DNA from 3 places in the Streptomyces sp. NPDC087300 genome. Region 1 is predicted to be linked to each of the others. Evidence: riboswitches for the same ligand, from Rfam matches in the RefSeq annotation. Region 1 holds a riboswitch; each other region holds the start of a gene.
What was found. Region 1 has a riboswitch for cobalamin ahead of ACIO9J_RS23895 (ribonucleoside triphosphate reductase). Riboswitches for the same ligand answer to the same signal wherever they lie in the genome.
Positions count from the first base shown of each region.

Region 2: another riboswitch for cobalamin. It lies ahead of ACIO9J_RS22265 (prenyltransferase/squalene oxidase repeat-containing protein); the one in region 1 lies ahead of ACIO9J_RS23895 (ribonucleoside triphosphate reductase).
Region 3: another riboswitch for cobalamin. It lies ahead of ACIO9J_RS19375 (ABC transporter substrate-binding protein); the one in region 1 lies ahead of ACIO9J_RS23895 (ribonucleoside triphosphate reductase).

Region 1 is NZ_JBIUYI010000005.1:799,176-806,154, forward strand. Features, by position in the region: gene ACIO9J_RS23880 (Bcr/CflA family efflux MFS transporter) at 1-763, shown strand, start outside; gene cpt (chloramphenicol phosphotransferase CPT) at 846-1,367, opposite strand; gene cobF (precorrin-6A synthase (deacetylating)) at 1,453-2,241, shown strand; cobalamin riboswitch at 2,328-2,481, shown strand; gene ACIO9J_RS23895 (ribonucleoside triphosphate reductase) at 2,530-4,317, shown strand; gene ACIO9J_RS23900 (anaerobic ribonucleoside-triphosphate reductase activating protein) at 4,314-4,928, shown strand; gene ACIO9J_RS23905 (S26 family signal peptidase) at 4,918-5,415, opposite strand; gene ACIO9J_RS23910 (ABC transporter ATP-binding protein) at 5,424-6,979, opposite strand, start outside.
Region 2 is NZ_JBIUYI010000005.1:440,103-447,081, forward strand. Features, by position in the region: gene ACIO9J_RS22250 (ABC transporter ATP-binding protein) at 1-58, opposite strand, end outside; gene ACIO9J_RS22255 (energy-coupling factor transporter transmembrane component T) at 55-1,251, opposite strand; gene ACIO9J_RS22260 (hypothetical protein) at 1,255-2,187, opposite strand; gene ACIO9J_RS22265 (prenyltransferase/squalene oxidase repeat-containing protein) at 2,184-4,859, opposite strand; cobalamin riboswitch at 5,102-5,258, opposite strand; gene ACIO9J_RS22270 (hypothetical protein) at 5,540-6,979, shown strand, end outside.
Region 3 is NZ_JBIUYI010000004.1:803,558-810,536, forward strand. Features, by position in the region: gene ACIO9J_RS19355 (dienelactone hydrolase family protein) at 1-426, shown strand, start outside; gene ACIO9J_RS19360 (haloacid dehalogenase-like hydrolase) at 484-1,635, opposite strand; gene ACIO9J_RS19365 (helix-turn-helix domain-containing protein) at 1,871-2,731, shown strand; gene ACIO9J_RS19370 (VOC family protein) at 2,737-3,189, shown strand; cobalamin riboswitch at 3,197-3,383, shown strand; gene ACIO9J_RS19375 (ABC transporter substrate-binding protein) at 3,485-4,522, shown strand; gene ACIO9J_RS19380 (FecCD family ABC transporter permease) at 4,606-5,655, shown strand; gene ACIO9J_RS19385 (ABC transporter ATP-binding protein) at 5,652-6,446, shown strand; gene ACIO9J_RS19390 (phosphodiesterase) at 6,644-6,979, shown strand, end outside.

The DNA of each region.
Region 1 (6,979 bases):
CCCGCTCTTCGGGGCCCAACTGCTGCACGTCACCGACTGGCGCGGCGTCTTCGTCGCCCTCGCCGTCCTCGGGCTGCTCCTCGTCCTCCTGGTCGCCCGCGGCCTGCCCGAGACCCTGGCGCCCGCGGCACGCCGCCGTCGAGGGCTCGGCCTCGCCGAGATGGGCGCGCTCACCAGGGACCGCGTGTTCCTGGGCTGTCTGCTCGCCGCGGGCGGGGCGTTCGCCGCGTTCTTCGCCTACCTCGCCGCATCGCCGTTCGTCCTCCAGGAGCTCTACGGGGCATCGCCGCGGACGTACGCCCTGCTGTTCGGCCTCAACGCCGTGGGCATGGTCGGCGTCGGCCAGCTCAACGGCCGGGTCCTGGTCCGCAGGTTCCCCGTGCACGCCGTCGTCACCGCCGGGCTCGCACTGCTGGTCATCGCCGGTGCGAGTTTGCTGGCGCTGGGCGCGGGCTGGTTCGGCGACACCGGTCTCGTGCCGGTCTGCGCGGTCCTGTTCGTCTCCGTCGCCGGCCTCGGACTGCTCATCGGCAACGCCAACGCGCTCGCCATGAACCGCACCGCGCACGCGGCGGGCGCGGCGTCGGCCCTCCTCGGCGCGTCCTCGTTCCTCGTCGGCGCCCTGGTGTCGCCGCTCGCGGGGGTCGCCTCCGGCGCGGTTCCCCTGGCGGTCATCCAGACGGTCGCCTCGGCCGCCGCTCTCGTCGGCTTCGTGATGCTGGCCCGTGGTCGTCCGGCGGCGGGGGACAAGAGGGCCGACTGACGTACGAGGCCGGGCGGGGCCCGCTCCGCCGGTGTGGCGGTCGGCCGGGGCGGGCGATTCCGCTCCTGACGGGCCGAGGCCGTCAGGCCACCCGCGCCGCGATGGTCCGAGCGCAGGTCAGGGACTCGGTGCGGGTCGTGTCCACCTCCAGGTCGTAGGCCACGCCCTCGTGCGCGAGCCGCGCCTGCGACGCGGCCATCCCCTTGGTGCGGTCGCCCCGCGCGACCTCACGGGCCGCGGCGACCTCGCTGTCGCACCGGACGCCCACCCACAGGACGTCGGTGTCACCGACGGCGTCGCGCCACCGCTGCTGGCTCGCCGCGCCGCTCAGGAAGACGTCGTCGACGATGATCCGCGCACCGGACCCGGCCATCGCCACGAGCCCCGCCATCCAGGCCGCCTCCAGCGCACGGAAGTCGGTCCCGACGCTCACCCCGCCGTCCGCGCCGAACTCGATGCCGTCCTCCGACGCCTGTGTCTTCGCGGGCAGCGCCTCGATGAGCGAGTCGATACCGAAGGCCAGCCACGGATCGGGGAGCACGTCCTGCAGGCAGCGCACGATCCCGGTCTTCCCCGAGCTGGAACCGCCGTTGAGGATGATCATCTGAGTCGTCACCGCGCCACAGTAGGGCGGTGACCGGCCGGGGCGAAGAGATTTTCGTCGTGCCGCACCTGCCAGACTTCGGCCCATGACCACAGAACGACGCCAGATCCTCGTCATAGGCATCGGTGCGGGCGACCCCGACCAGCTGACCCTGGGCGCGGTGAAGGCCATCCGCAGGACCGACGTCTTCTTCATCGTCGGCAAGGGGCAGGACAAGTCCTCGCTGACCGACCTGCGGCACAGCATGCTTCAGGAGCACGGGCAGCAGCCCTACCGGGTGGTGGAGGTGACGGACCCGAGCAGGGACCGGCGCCCCATGGACCGCTCCGACTACACCTCCGCCGTCCAGGACTGGCGGACCCGTCGCGCGGACCTCTTCGAGCGGCTGATGCGCGAGGAGATGAGCGCGGGGGAGACCGGCGCCTTCCTCGTATGGGGCGACCCCTCGCTGTACGACAGCACGCTCGGGATCCTCAACGACATCGAGGCGCGCGGCTCGGTGTCCGCGAGCGTCGAGGTCGTGCCCGGGATCACCAGCGTCTCGACGCTCGCCGCCCGGCACCGCATCCCGCTGAATCAGGTGGGCCGACCGCTGCACATCACCCCCGCCCGCCGCCTCTCCGACGTGGGCCAGAACGACGACGGGGACATCGTCGTCATGCTCGACGCGCACGAGTCGTTCACCCAGGTCGAGGGGGACGACGTGTGGATCTACTGGGGCGCCTACCTCGGCACGCCCGACGAACTGCTCGTCGCGGGCCGGCTCGCGGAAGTGGCGGACCGCATCCGGCGGTTGCGGTCCGAGGCGCGGGCCAGGCACGGCTGGATCATGGACACGTATCTGCTGCGCATCGTGGCGCCGACGGACGCCTGAGCGGGTCACGCGAGGACCAAAGTCATTCCCACGCCGGACCAACGTCACCCAACATCTTCGGTCGGCATGTCGGACATAACACTAGATGTAGTGTGACGGACGTCGGTTCGGCGACAGCGGCGCTTCAGCGTCCGCGGCCGGGACAACAGGGAATCCGGTGCGAATCCGGAGCTGCCCCGCAACGGTATGGGCCCTCTCGGGGGCCCGAGCCCGATACCTGCCGACGGCCGCCGCGCGGACCGCGCGGCGGCCCCGCACACATTCCGGACGCCTCGTGGGAGGGCTGACGTGACGCAGATCGACGCCGTGGACTCGGTGACCGAGTACCTGGACCGCAGTGACTGGCGGGTCAACGCCAACGCCAATCAGGGCTATTCGCTCGGTGGACTCATCCTGAACACGGCCGGCAAGGTCGTCGCCAACTACTGGCTCGACCAGGTCTACCCGGACGCCGTGGGCCGCGCCCACCGCGAGGGCGACCTCCACATACACGACCTGGACATGCTCTCCGGCTACTGCGCGGGCTGGTCCCTGCGCACGCTCCTCGCCGAGGGCTTCAACGGGGTGCCGGGGCAGATCGACTCCGCCCCGCCGCGCCACTTCTCCTCCGCCGTCGGACAGATCGTCAACTTCCTCGGCACGCTGCAGAACGAATGGGCCGGGGCGCAGGCGTTCAGCTCCTTCGACACCTACATGGCGCCGTTCGTCCGCGTCGACTCCATGACGTACGAGCAGGTCCACCAGTGCATGCAGGAGATGGTGCACAACCTCAACGTGCCGTCGCGCTGGGGCACCCAGACGCCGTTCACCAACCTCACCTTCGACTGGACCTGCCCCGAGGACCTGCGCGAGCAGGTGCCGGTGATCGGCGGCGTGGAGGCGGACTTCGGCTACGGCGAGCTCCAGCACGAGATGGACCTGATCAACCGCGCGTACATCGACGTCATGACGGCGGGCGACGCCACGGGGCGGGTCTTCACCTTCCCGATCCCGACCTACAACATCACCGACGACTTCCCCTGGGAGAGCGACAACGCCCGGCGGCTCTTCGAGATGACCGCGAAGTACGGGCTCCCGTACTTCCAGAACTTCATCAACTCCGGCCTGAACCCCGGCATGATCCGCTCCATGTGCTGCCGCCTCCAACTGGACCTCACCGAACTGCTCAAGCGCGGCAACGGATTGTTCGGCAGCGCGGAGCAGACCGGGTCCCTCGGCGTCGTCACGGTCAACTGCGCGCGCCTGGGCCACCTGCACGCGGGCGACGAACAGGGCCTGTACGACGCGCTCGACCGGCTGCTCGGCCTCGCCCGCGACAGCCTGGAGATCAAGCGCGTCACCGTGCAGGACCTGATCGACGGCGGACTCTTCCCGCACACCAAGCGCTACCTGGGTACCCTGCGCAACCACTTCTCCACCATCGGCGTGAACGGCGTCAACGAGATGATCCGCAACTTCACGCACGACGCCCACGACATCACCACGCCCGAGGGGCACGCGCTCGCCGTCCGCCTCCTCGACCACGTCCGGGCGCGCATGGTCGAGTTCCAGGAGCGGACCGGCCACCTGTACAACCTGGAGGCCACCCCCGCCGAAGGCACCACCTACCGCTTCGCGAAGGAGGACCACCGACGCTTCCCCGACATCCTCCAGGCGGGCACCGACACCAACCCGTACTACACGAACTCCTCACAGCTGCCGGTCGGTTGGACCGACGACCCCTTCGAGGCGCTGGAGCGGCAGGACGAACTCCAGACCAAGTACACCGGCGGCACCGTCCTCCACCTGTACATGTCCGAGCGCGTCTCGACCGCCGAGGCGTGCCGCACCCTCGTGCGCCGCTCTCTGGAGCGGTTCTCGCTGCCCTATCTGACGGTGACGCCCACCTTCTCCATCTGCCCCGAGCACGGCTACCTCGCCGGTGAGCGCGCCAACTGCCCGTCCTGCGGCGGCGACTGCGAGGTCTGGACCCGCGTCATGGGCTACCACCGCCCGGTCTCCTCCTTCAACATCGGCAAGAAGGGCGAGCACGCCGAGCGCACCCACTTCCAGGAGCGCACGGTGGTCCCGGCGTGATCCGCGTCGGCGGCTGGGCCCGGCTCTCCACCTGCGACTGGCCGGGCAAGCTGGTCACCACCGTCTTCTGCCAGGGCTGCCCGTGGCGGTGCGGCTACTGCCACAACCCGGAGCTGCTCGACGCGCGGGCGCGCCCGCCCTTCGAGGTCCCGTGGCCGACGGTGACCGCCCATCTGGGCCGCCGCCGCAGCCTGTTGGACGGGATCGTCTTCTCGGGCGGGGAGCCGCTGCTGCAACCGGGCCTGGCCGACGCGGCACGGCAGGCGCGCGAGCTCGGCCACGCGGTGGGGCTGCACACCGGCGGCGCCTACCCGCGCCGGTTCGGCGCGCTGCTCGCCGAAGGGCTCGTCGACTGGGTCGGCTTCGACGCCAAGGCGCACCCGGACGCGTACGACAGGGTCACCGGCGTCCGCAACAGCGCGACACCCGCCGAGCGCAGCCTGCGCCTGCTGCTCGACTCGGGCGTCCCCCACCAGATCCGCACCACCGTGGACCCCGCGCTCCTCGACGAGGGGGACGTGACCGCGCTGCGGGACTGGCTGGCCGGTTACGGGGTCACGAAGCACGTGCGGCAGGAGGTCCGGCACGGCCCCGTCGGCCTCAGCGCCTGACCCGAAGCGGGATCCAGGGGCGGGCGCGGAGCACCACTCCCAGCACACGGTCCATGGGGAAGTAGCCCAACTGCCGTGAATCGACGCTGTGATGGGGGTTGTCTCCGAGCAGGAGGAGACGGCCCGGCGGCACGGGGCCGGTGCGGGGGAGTGGTGGGCCGGTCGGGTCTCCCGGGACGGCGCCCACGCGTTTGATCATCCACTGGCGGTCGGCCACCGCGGCGGCCCGCGCGTCCGGGTCCAGCGGCGGCCCAGGCCAGCGGTGGCCCGCGCCAGGCCGCTCCACGACGATGACCCGGCCTGCGGCGAGGGCCCGGACGTGCGGGCGCAGCACCAGGACGCGGTCGCCGTCGTGGTAGGCGGGCTCCATGCTCCGGCCGCGCACGGTGACGGAGACCAGCGCACGACGCGCGAGCGCGGTGGTGGCGAGTGCCGTACCGAGAGCGGCGATCGCGCCGAGCGCCCGGCCTGTCCTTGTACGTCTCACGAGTCCTCTCATGGGTCGATCGCCCCCACCGCGGTCGGTTCCGTCTCCTCGCGGTAGCCCGACGCCTGGAGGGTGAACAGCCGGGCGTAGCGCCCGTCCGATGCCAACAGGGCCGTGTGGTCGCCCTGTTCGACGACTCTTCCGTCGCTCAGGACCGCGATCGAGTCGGCGTCCCTGAGTGTGCCGAGGCGATGCGAGATGAGCAGGCTCGTGCGCGCCCCGCGGTGTTCCCGCAGGGAGGCGTGGATCTCGTGCTCCGCGGCGGCGTCCAGGCCCGCCGAGGGTTCGTCGAGGATCATCAGGTCGCAGCGGTGGCGCAGGAAGGCGCGGGCCAGCGCGAGGCGCTGCCGCTGTCCGCCCGAGAGCGTCACGCCTTCCTCGGGACCGTTCTCGCTGTCCGACGTCATGAAGAAGGTCCGGGACAGCAACGTCCGGTAGCCGTGCGGGAGTTCGCAGAGCGTCTCGTGGATGCCGGAGCGGTGCGCGGCGGCCCGCAGCCGCGGCTCGTCGTCGAGGGCGGCCAGGTCACCGAGCGCGATGTTCTCGGCGGCCGTCATGTCGTAGTGCATGAAGTCCTGGAACACCGCGCCGATACGCCGTCGCAGCTCCACGGGATCGACGTCGCGGAGGTCCGTCCCGTCCCACAGGATGGCGCCGCGCGTCGGATCGTAGAACCGGCACAGGAGCTTCACCAGGGTCGACTTCCCCGCGCCGTTCAGACCGACAAGCGCGAGCGAACCGCCGTACGGAACGTGCAGCGTGACCCCGCGCAGGACCCACGCGTGCGCGGGCGAGTACCGGAACCACACGTCCTGGAGCGTGATGCCCTCGCGCAGCGCGGGGAGCGGGCGGGGCGCGGGGGAGAGCGGCAGGTCGGGGCGGGCCCGCGTGACGGCGAGGTAGTGGCCGAAGAGTTCGAGCGCCTGGTGGGACTGGGCGATCTCGCTCGCGACGGTGGCGAGCGCGCCCTGCATCCCGGCGATCGCGGCGATGAAGATCGTGATGTCGCCGACCGACAGCGCGCCGCGCTGGGCCGCCGCGGCGGCCCAGACGAGACCCGTCCCCGACACCAGCGCGGCGAGCGCCGCCAGACCGGCCTGGACCGTGACGTCCCTGCGGTCCATGGCCCGTCTGGCGGCGTTGGCGGTACGGCGCTCCGCGAGCATCCGCCCGCGCAGGAAGGTGCCGATGCCGTACAGCCGTATCTCCTTGGCCGCCGCCACGCTCGACAGCAGGTCGTTGTAGAAGAACTCCCGCCGCTCGACCGGCCCGATCTCCCAGATCATCCGGGCCCTGCGCCGCGACAGCTGGATCTCCGCGACGAGCATGGGGGCACCGGAGAGCAGGAGCAGCGCGGCCATGACAGGACCGAGCAGGAAGAGCGAGCCCAGGAAGCCGCTCAGAGTGAGCGCGGACCGGGCGACGTTGAGGAATCCGCACACCACGTTGTTCGGGTTCATGCCCGCGTTGGGCTGGGCCAGCCGCAGCCGGTCGAGGAACCGCGGATCCTCGAACCGGGCCAGGCCCACCTGCCGGTCCGTCGCCGTGAACAGCCGCTCCTGCG
Region 2 (6,979 bases), 360 kb from region 1:
GCAGGACGGGCTCCGCCCGGTCGTCGTAGGCGACGGTGACGTGGTCGAAGGTGATCACTTGGCGGTGGCTTTCTCGGGGCGCGGGACGGTGGTGCGCGGCGCGGTGACGGGTGCGGGGACGGACAGCGGCAGCGGCGGCGGCGCGAGGAATCCGGCGGCGCCCGCGAGCAGGATCGCGGCGGCGGGGACCATCGGCAGCGTCGGCCAACTGAGCGGGTAGATCGACGGGTTGAGCTCCGCCGCGTCGAACCCGACATTGGTGAACAGGAGCACGGCCGACAGGACGCCGCAGCCCGCCACCGCCCACTCCTCGAACCGCCACGGGTCGGGCCGGTAGGTGGTCCGCGCGACCCGCCGCCCGCCGAGCCGTAGCCCGGCCACGCACAGGACGGCACCGGCCCCCAGCGCGGGGAACCCGAGCAGCCGCGGCGCGGTCGCGTCGAGCAGCCCGTACGCTCCCGCGCACAGCCCGCACATGCCCAGGAGCATCAGCGCGCCGGTCAGCCGCCGGGAACGGCGTGTCGCCGTGCCCGCACGCCCGTAGCCGCGCGAGTCCATGGCGGCGGCCAGCCGCAAGGACCGTTCGAGCGCGTCCTCAAGGACCGGCACCACGATGCCGCGCAGCGCCCGCATCCCCTTGGTGCGGCCCGCCCGCAGGCGCCGCGCCCGGTGCACCCGCTGGACGCTCTGCACCAGTTGAGGCGCGACGCTGATGGACACGGTGACGGCGACCCCGAGTTCGTGCAGCGCGCCGGGCAGCACGCGCAGCGCCCGCTTCGGGTTGGCCAGGGTGTTGGCCGCGCCGACGCAGCACAGCATGCAGGCGAGCCGCAGCCCGTCCACGGCGGCGGAGAGCACCGCCTCCAGCGAGACGGGGCCGCCCAGTTGGATGCCCGCGTACCAGTCGGGGGTGGGGATGTGCGGAAGCGCGAACAGGAAGTGGTCGTGAGGGGTGATGCCGGTGGCGAAGACCGCGCGGAACACCACCCGGATCGCGACGACGGTGAGCGCCAGATACAGGTAGTACTTGAAGCCGCGCGCCCAGGGCGCCTCGGTGCGGCGCACGCTGATCACATAGCCGAGGACCGCGAGCACGAGAAGGAGAAGCAGTGGGTTGTTGGTCCTGCTGACCGCGGTCGCCAGGGCCAGCGCCCACACCCACCACGCCAGCGGGTGCAGGGTGCGCGGCAGGCGCCGCCCGCCCGCCTCCCGCGGCGCGGCGGCGACCGCGGGGGCCGTACGCTCGCGCACCGGCTACTCCGTACGGCGGCGGCGCCTGGCCGTGTACACGGCCGCACCCCCGATGAGCAGGACGAGCGCGCCGGTCACGGCGGCCGGTGCGTACGAGCCCGCGTCGTGCGCCGCGTCGGCGGCCGGTGCCGCGTCGACGACCTCGGTGGACGGCTTCGGCGCGGCCTGCGCCCCGGCGGACGCGGAGGCCGACGGGGTGGGCGAGGCGGAGTCGGAGGGCGAGGGGGAAGGGGAGCGGGACGGCTTCGGCGGCTTGCTGCGCTCGGGGCGCGGCGGCGCGGGCTTCTCCTGGACGGGCCGTTCCGGCGCGGGTCCGGTGTCGACGTCGGGCGGCAGCGGCGCGGACGTCTTGTTCTCGTACGGGGCGCGGGCCTTGCCGCCGGTGGGCCGGGCGTTGCGGGCGCGCAGCTGGTCAGGGCTGACGGTGGGGCGGCCCTCGGTGCCCTCGATGTTCGTGCCGCCGAAGATCCACAGGTCGACGCTGCCCGGCCGAGGCTTGTAGAGCATGGCGCCCAACTGGCTGTACTCCCAGGTGTTCTCGCCCGGGTCGGCGTGCCAGTACGACCAGTACGCGGAGGCGGGCGGCGTCAGGACGCAGTCGTCCTGCGCGGCCGTCGGGAACTGCTTGCCGCCCTTGTAGCCGCTGTAGCCGATCCGGCAGATGAACGCGGGGCCGTCGTGGCCGGTGCCCGTGGTGCGCCAGCCGCCCTGGTTGAGCAGTTCGTAGCCGGTGGTCGGGGTGCTGCCGCAGGAGCGCAGGATCGGCCCGCCCCAGTCGCTGAAGTCGACCGCGAGCACGGCGCCCGAGCTGGTGGTGCACCGCCCCATGGGCTGGGGAGCGGCACCGGCGGGGGCGGCCGTCGCGGTGAGGGCCGCGGCGGTCAGGGTCAGGGCGCAGGCCGCGCTCGCGAGGGTGCGCAGGACGCGGGGGATCACTGGTGGCCTCCTGTGGTGGCGCTGCGGCGGCGGGCGACGACGACCGTGCGCCACCCGGCGAGGCACAGGGCGACGGCGGCCAGCGCGACTCCCGCCAGTTGAGCGCCGGTCGAAGCGAGCGCGCCGTCGGGCGAGGGGCCGCCGGCCGAGGGATCGCCGGGTCCGTCCTCGCCGGGCGTGACGATGTCGGGCGTCGCACCGCCGGACGGTCCGCCGGCGGAGGGGCCGCCGTCGCCGGGCGGCTGGGGCGTCGTGCCGTCCAGGTCCCTGGCGAGCGTGCCGAACGAGGTGCCGACCGCCCCGCCCAGGCCCTGGGTGGAGGCGCGCACGTCCGAGCCGCGCTGGCCGCCCGCCGCGACGTTCAGGCCGCCGTCCGCGTTCTGCTGTCCGGCGAGGAACTTGCGGGCCTTCTTGATCTCGTCGCCGTACTTCGCCGCGTCCAGGGAGAGCCCCTGCACCGCGAGGGCCGCCGAGTTGACGGAGTTGCCCGAAGCGCCGGGGAAGCCGCCGCCGGGAAGCTGCTTGGTGGCGATCCAGGCGAGCGCCTTGTCGACCGCCTTCTCGGACGCGGCGTCCTGCACCAGGTCGAGGGCCATGGCGGCCATCGCGGTGGAGTCCACCTCGGAGTCGCCGGTCGAGGGAATGAGGCTGGGCCAGGCGCCGGAGGAGTGCTGAAGACCGCGCAGATACGCGACGGGTGCGGCCGCCGACGCCTTCTCACCGGCCCGCAGTTGGGCGATGACGCCGAGGGACTGCGAGAACACCGAAGGGGCGTACGTGTACGCGCCCTTGGCGGGGCAGCTGCGGTCCGGAGCCCGGCTCGGCGCCTCGCACACCGCCTTGTCGAGCGCCGCGATCAGGTCCTGGCCCGCGAACTTCCGCGGATCGCGGCCGACGGTCTGCGCGAGCACCGCCACCTTGCCGAGCGAGCCGCCCGCGGCGTGCGAAGTGCCCACGCCCGTCCAGTCGTTGACGGAACGGCCCGGTGTCGAGCCGTCCTTGCCCCGGCCGTCGAGGAAGTCGACGATGCCGCGCAGCGCCTCGTCGTCGTGCCCTGTGGCCGCGAGGGCGTAGCCGCCGTCGATGGTCAGGCCGTAGTCGGCGAACCCGGTCCCCGCGACGTTCTCGTAGTAGTGACCCTTCTTGAGGCGGGACGCCGCGGTGAGGTACGCGGTGCCCTTCTTCAGGTCGGGGCCTTCCCCGGGCTGCCAGGGCGGGTTCGGGCCGCCGGTCGGCGGGTCGGTCGGGTCGGTCGGGTCCGTCGGGTCGGTCGTCGGCGGCCGCGTCGGGTCCTTCGCCGTGAGCGCCGCCAGGCTGGTGCGCGCTCCGGCGACGACGGCGGCCCAGGTGGGATAGAGCTCCGGATCGCTCGCGCCCTGATCGAAGCCGAAGCCGCCGGACTTCGTCTGCTGCCGGGAGAGCCAGGACACCGCGGCGTCCGCGCGCACCGTGTCGCCGAGCAGCCGCAGGGCCTGGGCGGACTTGGCGGTGGCGTTCACGTCGCCTTCGGTCACCCCCGCGTACGCGCCGAAGGCCCCGCTGGGCAGCTGGGCGGCGCGCAGGCTCTTGCGGGCCTTGGCCACCACGTCGGAGTGGCCGCCCGCCTGCTGGAGGGCGATGATCGCGTACGGGGTGGTGGCGGGGTCGCTGTAGGTGCAGGTGTCGCCGTCCCGGATCAGCGTCGGGCTGAAGCCGCCGTCCTTGCACAGGTGGGCGGCGACCCGGGTGACGGCGTCGGCGGGGATCCTGCGGCCCGCGCGGTGCAGCGCGAGCACGGCGAGGGCCTGGGTCTCCACGTCGCCCACACCGGGGAAGTCGCCCTTGCCGACGCAGTCGGAGGTGCCCCCGGAGGTGCACACGCTCTTGCCGAGGTCGCCCACGAGGTTGTGCCCGCCGAAGGAGTGCGGGTCGCCCCCGGTGCTCTCGGCGAGCAGCGCGAGCAGGGCCGCGCCCGCCGGGTCGGGGGCCTTGTCGGTGCCCCGCGGATAGGCGAACTCCTCGGTGCGCGCTGCCAGATAGGCGCGTGTCCTGTTCAGGGTGTCGCTCTTGCCGCCGGACGCGGCGAGCGCGAGTGCGGTGTGCGCCGTCTGGTACAGGTTGGCGCCCTCCGGGCCTTCCGCACCCTCGTCACGGACGTGGTCGCCGTCGGTGAGGCGGCTCCTGAGCCAGGCGTCCGCCGCCTTGAGGTCCACCTCGCCGGGCTCGACGTCGGGCGGGTTGTCGCCGGGGTCGGTCCCGCCGCCCGCCCGGACCTGGGCGGGCGTGAACGAGGGTCCTCCGCTGGTGCCGTCCGGGTCCGTCGCGCCGAACACCCAGGCCTCCACCGACCCGTTCTTCGGCCGCTGGCTCATCGCGCCGAGCGGGCTGTACGTCCAGTAGTCCTGGCCGCGCGGCGCGATCCAGTACGACCAGTAGGCGGAGGCGGGCGGCGTCAGCTTGCACGCCTCCTGGGCCGGGGCGGGGTAGCGCTTGCCGGAGTCGAAGTCCGCGTGGCCGAGGCGGCAGATGAAGGCGGGGCCGTCGTGCTCGGTCCCCGTGGTGCTGAAACCGGCCTCGTGCAGCAGGTCGTAGCCGGTGGTCGGGGTGGCGTCGCAGCCGCGGACGACACCGCCGCCCCAGTCGCCGAAGTCCACCGCGACGACCGCGCCCTTGGTGGCCGTGCACTTCGCCATCGGATCGGCGGCCGCGGGGGTGGCGCGGCCGATGAGCAGTGTCCCGCCGCCCACCGCCACGGCGGCCGCACACAGCAGCGACACGCATCTCGCGCGCACGCCCCGGCCCGGACTCCCGGCTCTCTGCCCCACCACTGCCCCCCTGGGCCTCGGCCGTGGCGGGGTTCATGTGATCAGCCGGTCCGAGGGCCGAAGCCCGCGTCGGGAACCGTCCGTACCACACCGTAGTCCGCGACGGCGTCAGTCGTTTCGTGCCTCGGTCCAGGTAATCCGGCTCGCCCGCCGGGCACTTGAGGTGCTCGGCGAACCTACGGTTGCGGGTCAGCGCCGGACTTCGACCGGCTTCCCCTGGTAACTGAGTTCAGATTCGGGCGAATTAGAGCACAGTTGCGAATGAGGTGACAAGGGTGTGCGGGACCTGTGAGGTTCGAGTAACCTCCCGTGCTGCCGAGCGGGGGAATCTGGTGGGAGTCCAGAGCTGACGCGCAGCGGTGTGGACCGGCCGGGGGGCCGGGACGAGCCCGAATGCCCGACCGGCCCTGCAATCAAGGACGTCGCATCACGCGCTCGGGCGACGGCCACGTGTCGTCCCCGCCCGCTCCCTCGTACGCCGTGCGTACGCGGGACGCGTCGGTGACGGATGTGCGGCCGACGCCCCCTCTTCCCGGGAGCACCCCGCCATGAACTCCACGCACTCCGCCCTGACTTCCGCCTGCTCCGCCGTGCCCACCGCACGCCCCGCCACGACCTCCGCGGCCCGCCGCGCCCTGCTGTCCGTGCCCGCCGCGCTCACGGCGCTCGCCCTGACGGCGGTGCCCGCCGCGGCGACGGCCTCGCCCGGCCAGATAGCCACCTCCAAGACCAACGGCGTGACCTATCTCAGATCCCTCCAGGGAGCCGACGGCTCCTACGCGGGCGCGGGCCTGTCCAACGAGTGGGCGTTCTCCGCCCTCGCCGCCGCGGGCACCGCCGCCGTCGACGTCACGCCGAACGGCGACACCACGAAGAACGCCCGTACCGTCTACCGGGCCCACCTGGCCGACCCGGCCTGGCCCGGCAGCTCGCCGGTGGTCACCGACTTCGAGCGCGGCATCATCAACGCCTACTCCGCGGGGATCGACCCGGCCCGGGTCTCCGCGAGCCGCAACCTGATCGCCGACACCTACGCGTACTGGCAGAACTCCGCGCCGGGCTACTGGGGTTCGCCCGCCAACTTCAACGGCACGGTCTTCGCGCTGCTCGCGCTCGCGGGGGCCAAGACGCCGTCCGGCGCCCAGCGCGTCCCCCAGGCCCTGCTCGACCGCTCCGTCGGTACGGTGCGGGCCAACCAGCACGATGACGGCGGGTGGAACTTCAGCAAGGCCGAGGGCGACCCCGACGCGCTGGCCAAGCCCAGCGACATCGACATGACCGGCGCCGCCATGGCCTCCCTGTGCGTGTCCGGGGTGCCCGCCACCGACCCGGCCGTCACCAAGGCCAAGGGCTTCCTCAAGTCGAAGCTCATCAACAACTCCGGTGCCTTCGACGCGATGTTCGGCGCGAACACGGACTCCAACGGCTGGGCGGTCTCCGGCCTCAACGCCTGCGGCATCAACCCGCAGACCGGAGACTTCCTCACCCGGGCGGGCAAGACCCCGGTGGACTTCCTGATCGCCCAGCAGTTCAAGCCGGGCGGCGGCTTCAAGTACCTGCCCACCGACACCGTGCCCTCCGCGTACGCCTCGATCGACGGCCTGCGCGCGGTCGCGGGCGGCGGCTTCGCGACGGCGCCGCCGACGCCGGCCACCGCGGGCGCCCCGCGCTGGACGGCCACCGACGCCTTCACCCCCGGCACCCGCACCAGCCTCGCCCTGACGGTCGACGACGGCACCGCGCTGAAGGTCTGCTCCGTCGCCTTCACGCCGGACGCCACGACCACGACGCTCGGTGCCGTCCTCGACGCGGCGGGGGCCTCCGCCACCCCCGCGGGCTGTGTCACGGGGCTCACCCCGAGCAGCGGCGCGGGCGCTGTCACATCCCTGAACGGCAAGACGAACAACGGCAGTTCGCAGTGGCGGTCGAGCGTCGACGGTGCGGCGTCCGGCGCGGCGAGCCGTGCCACGGTGATCGGCGCGGGCGAC
Region 3 (6,979 bases), on a different contig from region 1:
CTGCGCGCCGAGCCGCGCACCGACCCCGGCCGGATCGCCGCCGTCGGCTACGGCACCGGCGGCGCCGTCGCGCTGGAACTCGGGCGCGACGGCGTCGACCTGAAGGCGATCGGGACGGTCAACGGACTGGTCACGGGCCGCCCCGGCGAGGCGGCCCGCATCCGCTGTCCCGTCTGGGCCGGGGTCGGATCGGAGGACCCGATCATGTCCCAGGACCACCGGGACGCGTTCGCCGCCGAGATGCGGGACGGGGGCGTCGACTGGCGCATGGTGGTCTACGGCGGCGCCCAGCACGCCTTCCACCACCCGCCGGTCGACCACGAGCAGCCCGTGCTCCCCGGCGTCGCCCACCACCCGCTACAGGCGCGGCGGGCCTGGCGCGACGTCGTCGAACTGCTCGCCGACTGCCTGCCGTTGACGGACTGACCCGCGACGCGGCACGGCGCTCGGGCGGTGCCGCGCCGCGGCCAGACGCTCGGACCGTCAGCCGATCTGGTCCGGCGTGACCGTCAGCCACCGCTTGTCGGCGGTCACCTTCTGGCCCAACTCGCGCTGGCGGTCGGCGTTCTCCTTCTTCATGCCGTCGAGCTGCTTCATGTACGAGTCCTTGCGGTTGACCCACACCCGCACGCCGCCGTGCCGCACGTCGGCCGAGTGGAACAGCATCGGGCCGTCGCTCGCCGGGGTGTCACCGGCCGCGAGGACCGGCTTCTTCCACTCGTCGATGTAGGTGTTGATCGCCGCGGGCTTGCCCTCGTACCAGGTCAGCGGCGCCCACAGGTTCGGCGTCAGCTCGCGGCCCGCGAGCTCGGCGCGGTCCTTCTCGCCGAAGCGGCCCTCGGCGATCTCCTTGCGGGAGCTGGTCACTTCGCCGGTCTCGCGGTCCTTGAGCTGCATCGAGACGCCGATGACGTTCTGCGGCTTCACGCCGTAGCCGTACTTGGGGTCGGCGAGCACCATGCGCACCAGGTCCTCGCTGGCCGCGCTGACCACGTACACCTCGATGCCGTGCGCCTGAAGCGTCTTGTAGAGCTGCTGCATGCCGCGCGAGAATTCCGGCGGCTTCACCTCGGTCTTGGTGACCTTCCCGTCCTCGTAGTACTCGGCGGGGATCGGCTTCTTGTACGCCAGGAGCTCGTCGACGTACCCCTTGAGCTCCTTCAGCGTGAAGCCGGAGAAGATCTGCGCGGCCCAGGGGTAGCAGACCTGGTCGTCCACCTCGCACAGCCGGTTGTAGTAGCTGTAGAGGCTCTCCTTGTGCCCGGCCTTGTCCTTGAAGGGGATGATCTTCAGGGACGGGTCCATCGTCTTGCGGGTCAGGACGCCCTTCATCTCCAGGAAGGGGAGCAGGGACTCCTCCAGGTCGTTGCGGTACGTCGTGTTGTCCGCGTCGAAGACGGCGTACGCGCCCTTGTGGTCGTTCTTCGCGATGACCTTGCCGAGCTTCTTCGCCACCGGCTTCGGCCAGTGCGTGAGCTCGCCGGCCGCGCCCTTCGCGGCCTTCGCCGTCTGCGCGGCGGAGCCCGCCGCGTTCGCCTCGGAGGTCGGCCAGAGCGCGCTGCCCGCGAGGACGGCGGCGGCGAGCGCCCCCAGAGCGCCGATGAGGGCGGGCTTGTTCTTTGCTCGTACTGCCATGTCTGCGGTGTCCTGCCGTTCCTGAGAGCGGTGTGCGGCCCCGTCCGGAGCGGCGCGCAATGCTATGGGGCGGCGCGGTCATTTCCCATGATCGAAGTCACCGTGCACGAGGGGCATGGAGCGGGTGAACACGGGTAGCCGCAGCGGGCGCCGGGAGCGCCGCGGTCCCGGTCGCGGAGGTCGTCGCCGGGGCCGTCGCCGAGTCCGTGTCAGTGGTCCCGCGCATACTGGGCGCATGGGCTCCCACGAGTTCGTCAGGGCCGTTCCCCGGCTCGACGGCATGGTCGTCTCGGCGGTCGGCTACCGCAGCGCCGGACAGCGTCCCGGGCTGCACCGGGGCCTGCCCTCGCCGTATCTGACCGTGATCTTCTCCCTCGAAGGCCCCATCGCCACCGGCAGCACACCCGGGCAGGCGACCGGCGGGGACGCGGTGCGCACCGACATCGTCCTGGGCGGCCTGCACCAGAGCCCGGCCTACGTGGTGCAGCCCGAGCACGAGGCGGGCATCCAGCTCGCCGTGCACCCCCTGGCCGCCCGCGCGCTGCTCGGTCTGCCCGCCGCCGGGCTCATGGGAGAGCTCGTCACCAGCGGCACGGACGTCCTCGGCGGCCGGGCCGCCGAGGTCCGCGAGCGGCTGTGTGCCCTCGACCGCTGGCCGGACCGCTTCGCCCTCCTCGCCGACTATCTGCGGCGGCGCGTGGCGGCCGCCGACCGGGCGGACCCGGTGCGCCCCGAGGTCGCCGAGGCCTGGGCGTGGCTGGCCAGGCACCGGGGCGCGGGCACGGTCGGCGGCCTGTCCCGGCACGTCGCGCTCAGCGAGCGCCGCCTCACCGCGGTGTTCCGCGCCGAGACCGGGCTGAGCCCCAAGCAGGCCGCGCGCCTGATGCGCTTCCAGCACGCGCGGACCGCGGTGGTCCGCTCCGTCACGGCGGGCGGGGGCCCCGACCTGGCCAGGATCGCGGCCGACACCGGCTACTACGACCATTCGCACCTGGTCCGCGACTTCCGGCAGTACACGGGGGCGAGCCCGACCCGCTGGCTGGCCGAAGAGTGCCGGAATATCCAAGCCGGGGCGCACGGTCCGGGCGAAGACTGAGGCCCATGAACACCACACCGGACACCACACCCGACACCACGACTGAAGCGGCCCCCGCCCCGACCGTCTGGGCGGGCCTCCAGGCAGAGGACGCCCCCGCCCTGATCGACTTCCTCGTCGGCACCGTCGGCTTCCTGCGCACCGCCGTCTACGAGGACGGCGACCGCGTCGCCCACGCCCAGCTCGACTGGCCCGAGGGCGGCGGCGTCATGCTCGGTTCGTACGACCCGTCGGCGCCCGAAGGCACCTGCGGAAAGCCCGGCACCTCCGGCGCCTACGTGGTCACGGACCGGGTCGACGAGCTGTACGCCACACTCACCGCGGCGGGCGTGCGGATCACCACGGAGATCGAGGACAAACCGTACGGAAGCCGGGAGTTCGGCATCCTCGACCCGGAGGGGAACCGCTGGTCGTTCGGGACCTACCGGGGCGAGCCGAGGCCCCGGCCGACGTCCTGAGCAGGCGTGATAACTTGCGCAAGCCAGTCAAACCCACACCTGGGCCAGGGAATCCGGTGCGAATCCGGAACTGACGCGCAGCGGTGAGGGGGACGGGCGGGGCCACGGCCACTGGGCGTCCACGGACGCCCGGGAAGGCGCCCCGCCCGGCCGATCCCCGAGTCCGAAGACCTGCTGGCGCCTCCGCCCGCGCACCGTGCGGCGGAGGGCGTGACGCAGGCCAGGCTCCGCGCATGAGCCGTGAGACTCAAGGGATCGTGTGTCCTCCACAGCCCGTACCCGTACCCGTATACGTATGTCCGCCGCTATACGTATGTCCGCCGCGCTCTGCGCCGGAGCGCTCGCGCTGACCGCGTGCGGGGGCGGCTCCGCGGAGAAGACCAGCAAGAGCGCGGGGGAGCAGGCGGCGGGCTATCCGGTCGCGGTCACCTCCTGCGGCAAGAAAGCCGAGGTCAAGGCGCCGCCGCAGCGGGCCGTCTCCCTCGACCAGGGCTCCACGGAGATCCTGCTCTCGCTCGGCCTCGCCGACCGCATGGCGGGCACCGGCACCTGGACCGACCCGGTCCTGAAGAACCTGGCGAAGGAGAACGCGAAGGTGGAGCGGCTCGCCGACCGCTACCCCTCCCTGGAGAAGGTCCTCGCCCAGGAGCCGGACTTCGTCAGCGCCTCCTTCCTGTACACGGTCGGCAAGGGCGGTGTCGCCGACCGCGCCAAGTTCACCGAGCTGGGCGTACCGGTCTACGTCTCGCCGACCGACTGCGCGGGCAAGGACAACGACGGCGGCGGCGACGGCAAGCGCGTCAAGACCCTCACCATGGACACCGTCTACGGCGAGATCCGCGACCTCGCGAAGGTGTTCGGCGTCGAGAAGCGCGGCGAGAAGCTGGTCGCGGGGCTCAAGGGCCGCGTCGCGAAGGCCACCGACGACATCGACGCGTCGGACGCGAAGCTCCTCTACTGGTTCGCCAACTCCGACGCCCCCTACATGGCGGGCTGCTGCGGCGCCCCCGGCATCATCACGCGCGAGCTCGGCGCGAAGAACGTCTTCGACGACACCCGCGAGGAATGGCCCCAGATCAACTGGGAGACCGTCGCCGACCGCGACCCCGACGTCCTCGTCATCGGCGACCTCACCCGCAAGTCGCAGTCGGCGGAGAGCGCCGCTGCGAAGATCAAGTTCCTGGAGTCGAACCCGGCGACCAAGAACCTGACCGCCGTGAAGAAGAAGCGCTACGTACTCCTCAGCGGCCAGGCCATGAACCCGACGGTCCGTACGGTCGACGGGATCGAGCAAGTGGCGGCGGGGCTGCGGAAGTTCGGCCTCGCGAAGTGACCCGGGGGACCTCGCCGGTGACGCCGGACGGGACGGCACCCGCGACGCCGGACGGGACGGCACCCGCGGAGGCGGACGCGGACATGGTCGAGGTCGCGGTCGCGTCCACCTCCGTGGGCGCCCCGGTGCGGCAGGCGCTGCTGTGGCTCGCCGGGGTCGCGGCCCTCGTCCTCTCCGTGGCGGTGGCCGTCACCATCGGGCCCGCGGACATCTCCGTGCCCGACGTGTGGTCGGCCCTCGCCGCGCACCTCGGCGGGGGAGAGGCGCGGCTCACCCCGATCAGGGACGGCATCGTCTGGAACCTGCGGATGCCGCGCACCCTGCTCGCCGCGGTCTGCGGCGCCGGACTCGCGGTCTGCGGCGCGGTCATGCAGTCCCTGCTCCGCAACCCCCTCGCCGACCCGTTCGTGCTCGGGGTCTCCTCCGGCGCGTCCACCGGAGCGGTCGCGGTCGTCGTGCTCGGCGTGGGCGGGGGAGTCCTTTCGGTCTCGGCCGGTGCCTTCATCGGGGCGCTCTGTTCGTTCGCCCTGGTCCTGATCCTGAGTCACACGCTGGGCGGCACGACGGACCGCGTGGTCCTCTCCGGCGTCGCGGCGATGCAGCTGTTCTCCGCGCTGACCTCCTTCTTCGTCCTCACCGCCGCGGACGCGGAGACCACCCGCGGCGTGCTGTTCTGGCTGCTCGGCTCGCTCAGCGGGGTCGGCTGGACGGACGTGTGGCTGTGCGCGGCGGTGCTCGCGGCGGCGCTGTTCATCTGCCTCTCGCACGCCCGCACCCTGGACGCCTTCGCCTTCGGCCAGGAGGCGGCGGCCGCGCTCGGCGTCCGCGTCGCCCGCACCCGCCTGGTCCTGCTCTGCACGACGGCGCTCCTGACCGCGGTGCTGGTGAGCTCCGCGGGCGCCATCGGCTTCGTCGGCCTGGTCCTGCCGCACGCGGCCCGCGCGCTCGTCGGCTCGGGCCACGCCCGCCTCCTCCCGGTCACGGCGCTGGCCGGCGCGGTCTTCCTCGTCTGGGTGGACACCCTGGCCCGCACGGTCCTGGATCCGCAGGAGGTCCCGGTGGGCGTGGTGACGTCGCTGATCGGCGTACCGGCGTTCGTGGTCGTGCTGTACCGGACGAGGAGGGTGACGTGACGTACGCGTACGAGGGGGCGGCGGGTCTGCGCGCCGAGCGCGTGTCCCGGGAGGCGGGCGGGCGCCTGGTCGTCGACGGCGTGAGCCTCGCCCCGCCGACCGGCGCCACGGTGGGCCTCCTCGGCCCGAACGGCTCCGGCAAGTCCACGCTCCTGCGCATCCTGGCGGGCGTCCTCGCCCCGGCCTCCGGAGTGGTCACCCTGGACGGCCGTGCGCTGGCCGACACGGGCCGCCGCGCCGTGGCGCGCAGGATCGCCGTGGTCGAGCAACACACCGACACACAGGTCGAGTTGACGGTCGCGGACGTCGTACGCCTGGGACGCATCCCGCACCGCCGCGCCTGGTCGGCGCCGACGGCCGGAGACGAACGCGCCGTCCGCGACGCCCTGACCCGCACGGGCCTGGCCTCCCGCGCGGCCCAGTCCTGGCACACCCTGTCCGGCGGCGAACGCCAGCGCGTCCAGATAGCCCGCGCACTCGCCCAGGAACCCCGCGAACTCCTCCTGGACGAACCCACCAACCACCTGGACATCCAGCACCAGCTCGACCTGCTCTCACTGGTCGCCGACCTCCCCGTCACCAGCGTCATCGCGCTGCACGACCTCAACCTGGCGTCGATGTTCTGCGACCGGCTCCTGATCCTGAGGGAGGGCAGGGCATACGCGACGGGCACGCCCGCAGAGGTGATCACGGAGGAGCTGATCGCGGAGGTGTACGGGGTGCGGGCGGTGGTGACGCCGGGGAGTGCGGAGGGGGATGAGCGGCCTTCGGTGAGGTTCTTGCGGGGGTGAGGCGGGAGGGGGGCTTCCGGGGTGGGCGCCTTGCGGGCCGGGTGCCTTGTGGGTCGCGCCCCCCGTTGCGGGGTGGGCGCCTTGCGGGCCACGCCCGTTCCGAACCAGGCGCCTTCCGAACCACGCCCCTGCCCGACCAGGCCAACCGCACGCGGTTGGCCCTTCACTCGCCGCGCCGCGCCTTCTAAGTTCACGTCATGCCAGTCATTGCCCACGTGAGCGACATCCACATCGACACCGGCGCCGACGACGCCGGTCGCAGCATCGGCCGGACCCGGGCGGTCATGGACCACCTGAACGGACTCCCGTACGACCTGGACGCGGTCGTCGTCACCGGTGACATCGCCGACCACGGCACGCCCGCCGAGTACGCGGCCGCGCGTGAACTCCTCGCCTCTCGGCACCCGTTGCTGATCTGTCCCGGCAACCACGACGAGCGCACCGCCTTCCGCGCGCACCTCCTCGGCGAGACGCCCGCGCCGGGCCCGGTCAACCAGTCCTACGTGACGGACGACTTCACCCTCGCCCTGTGC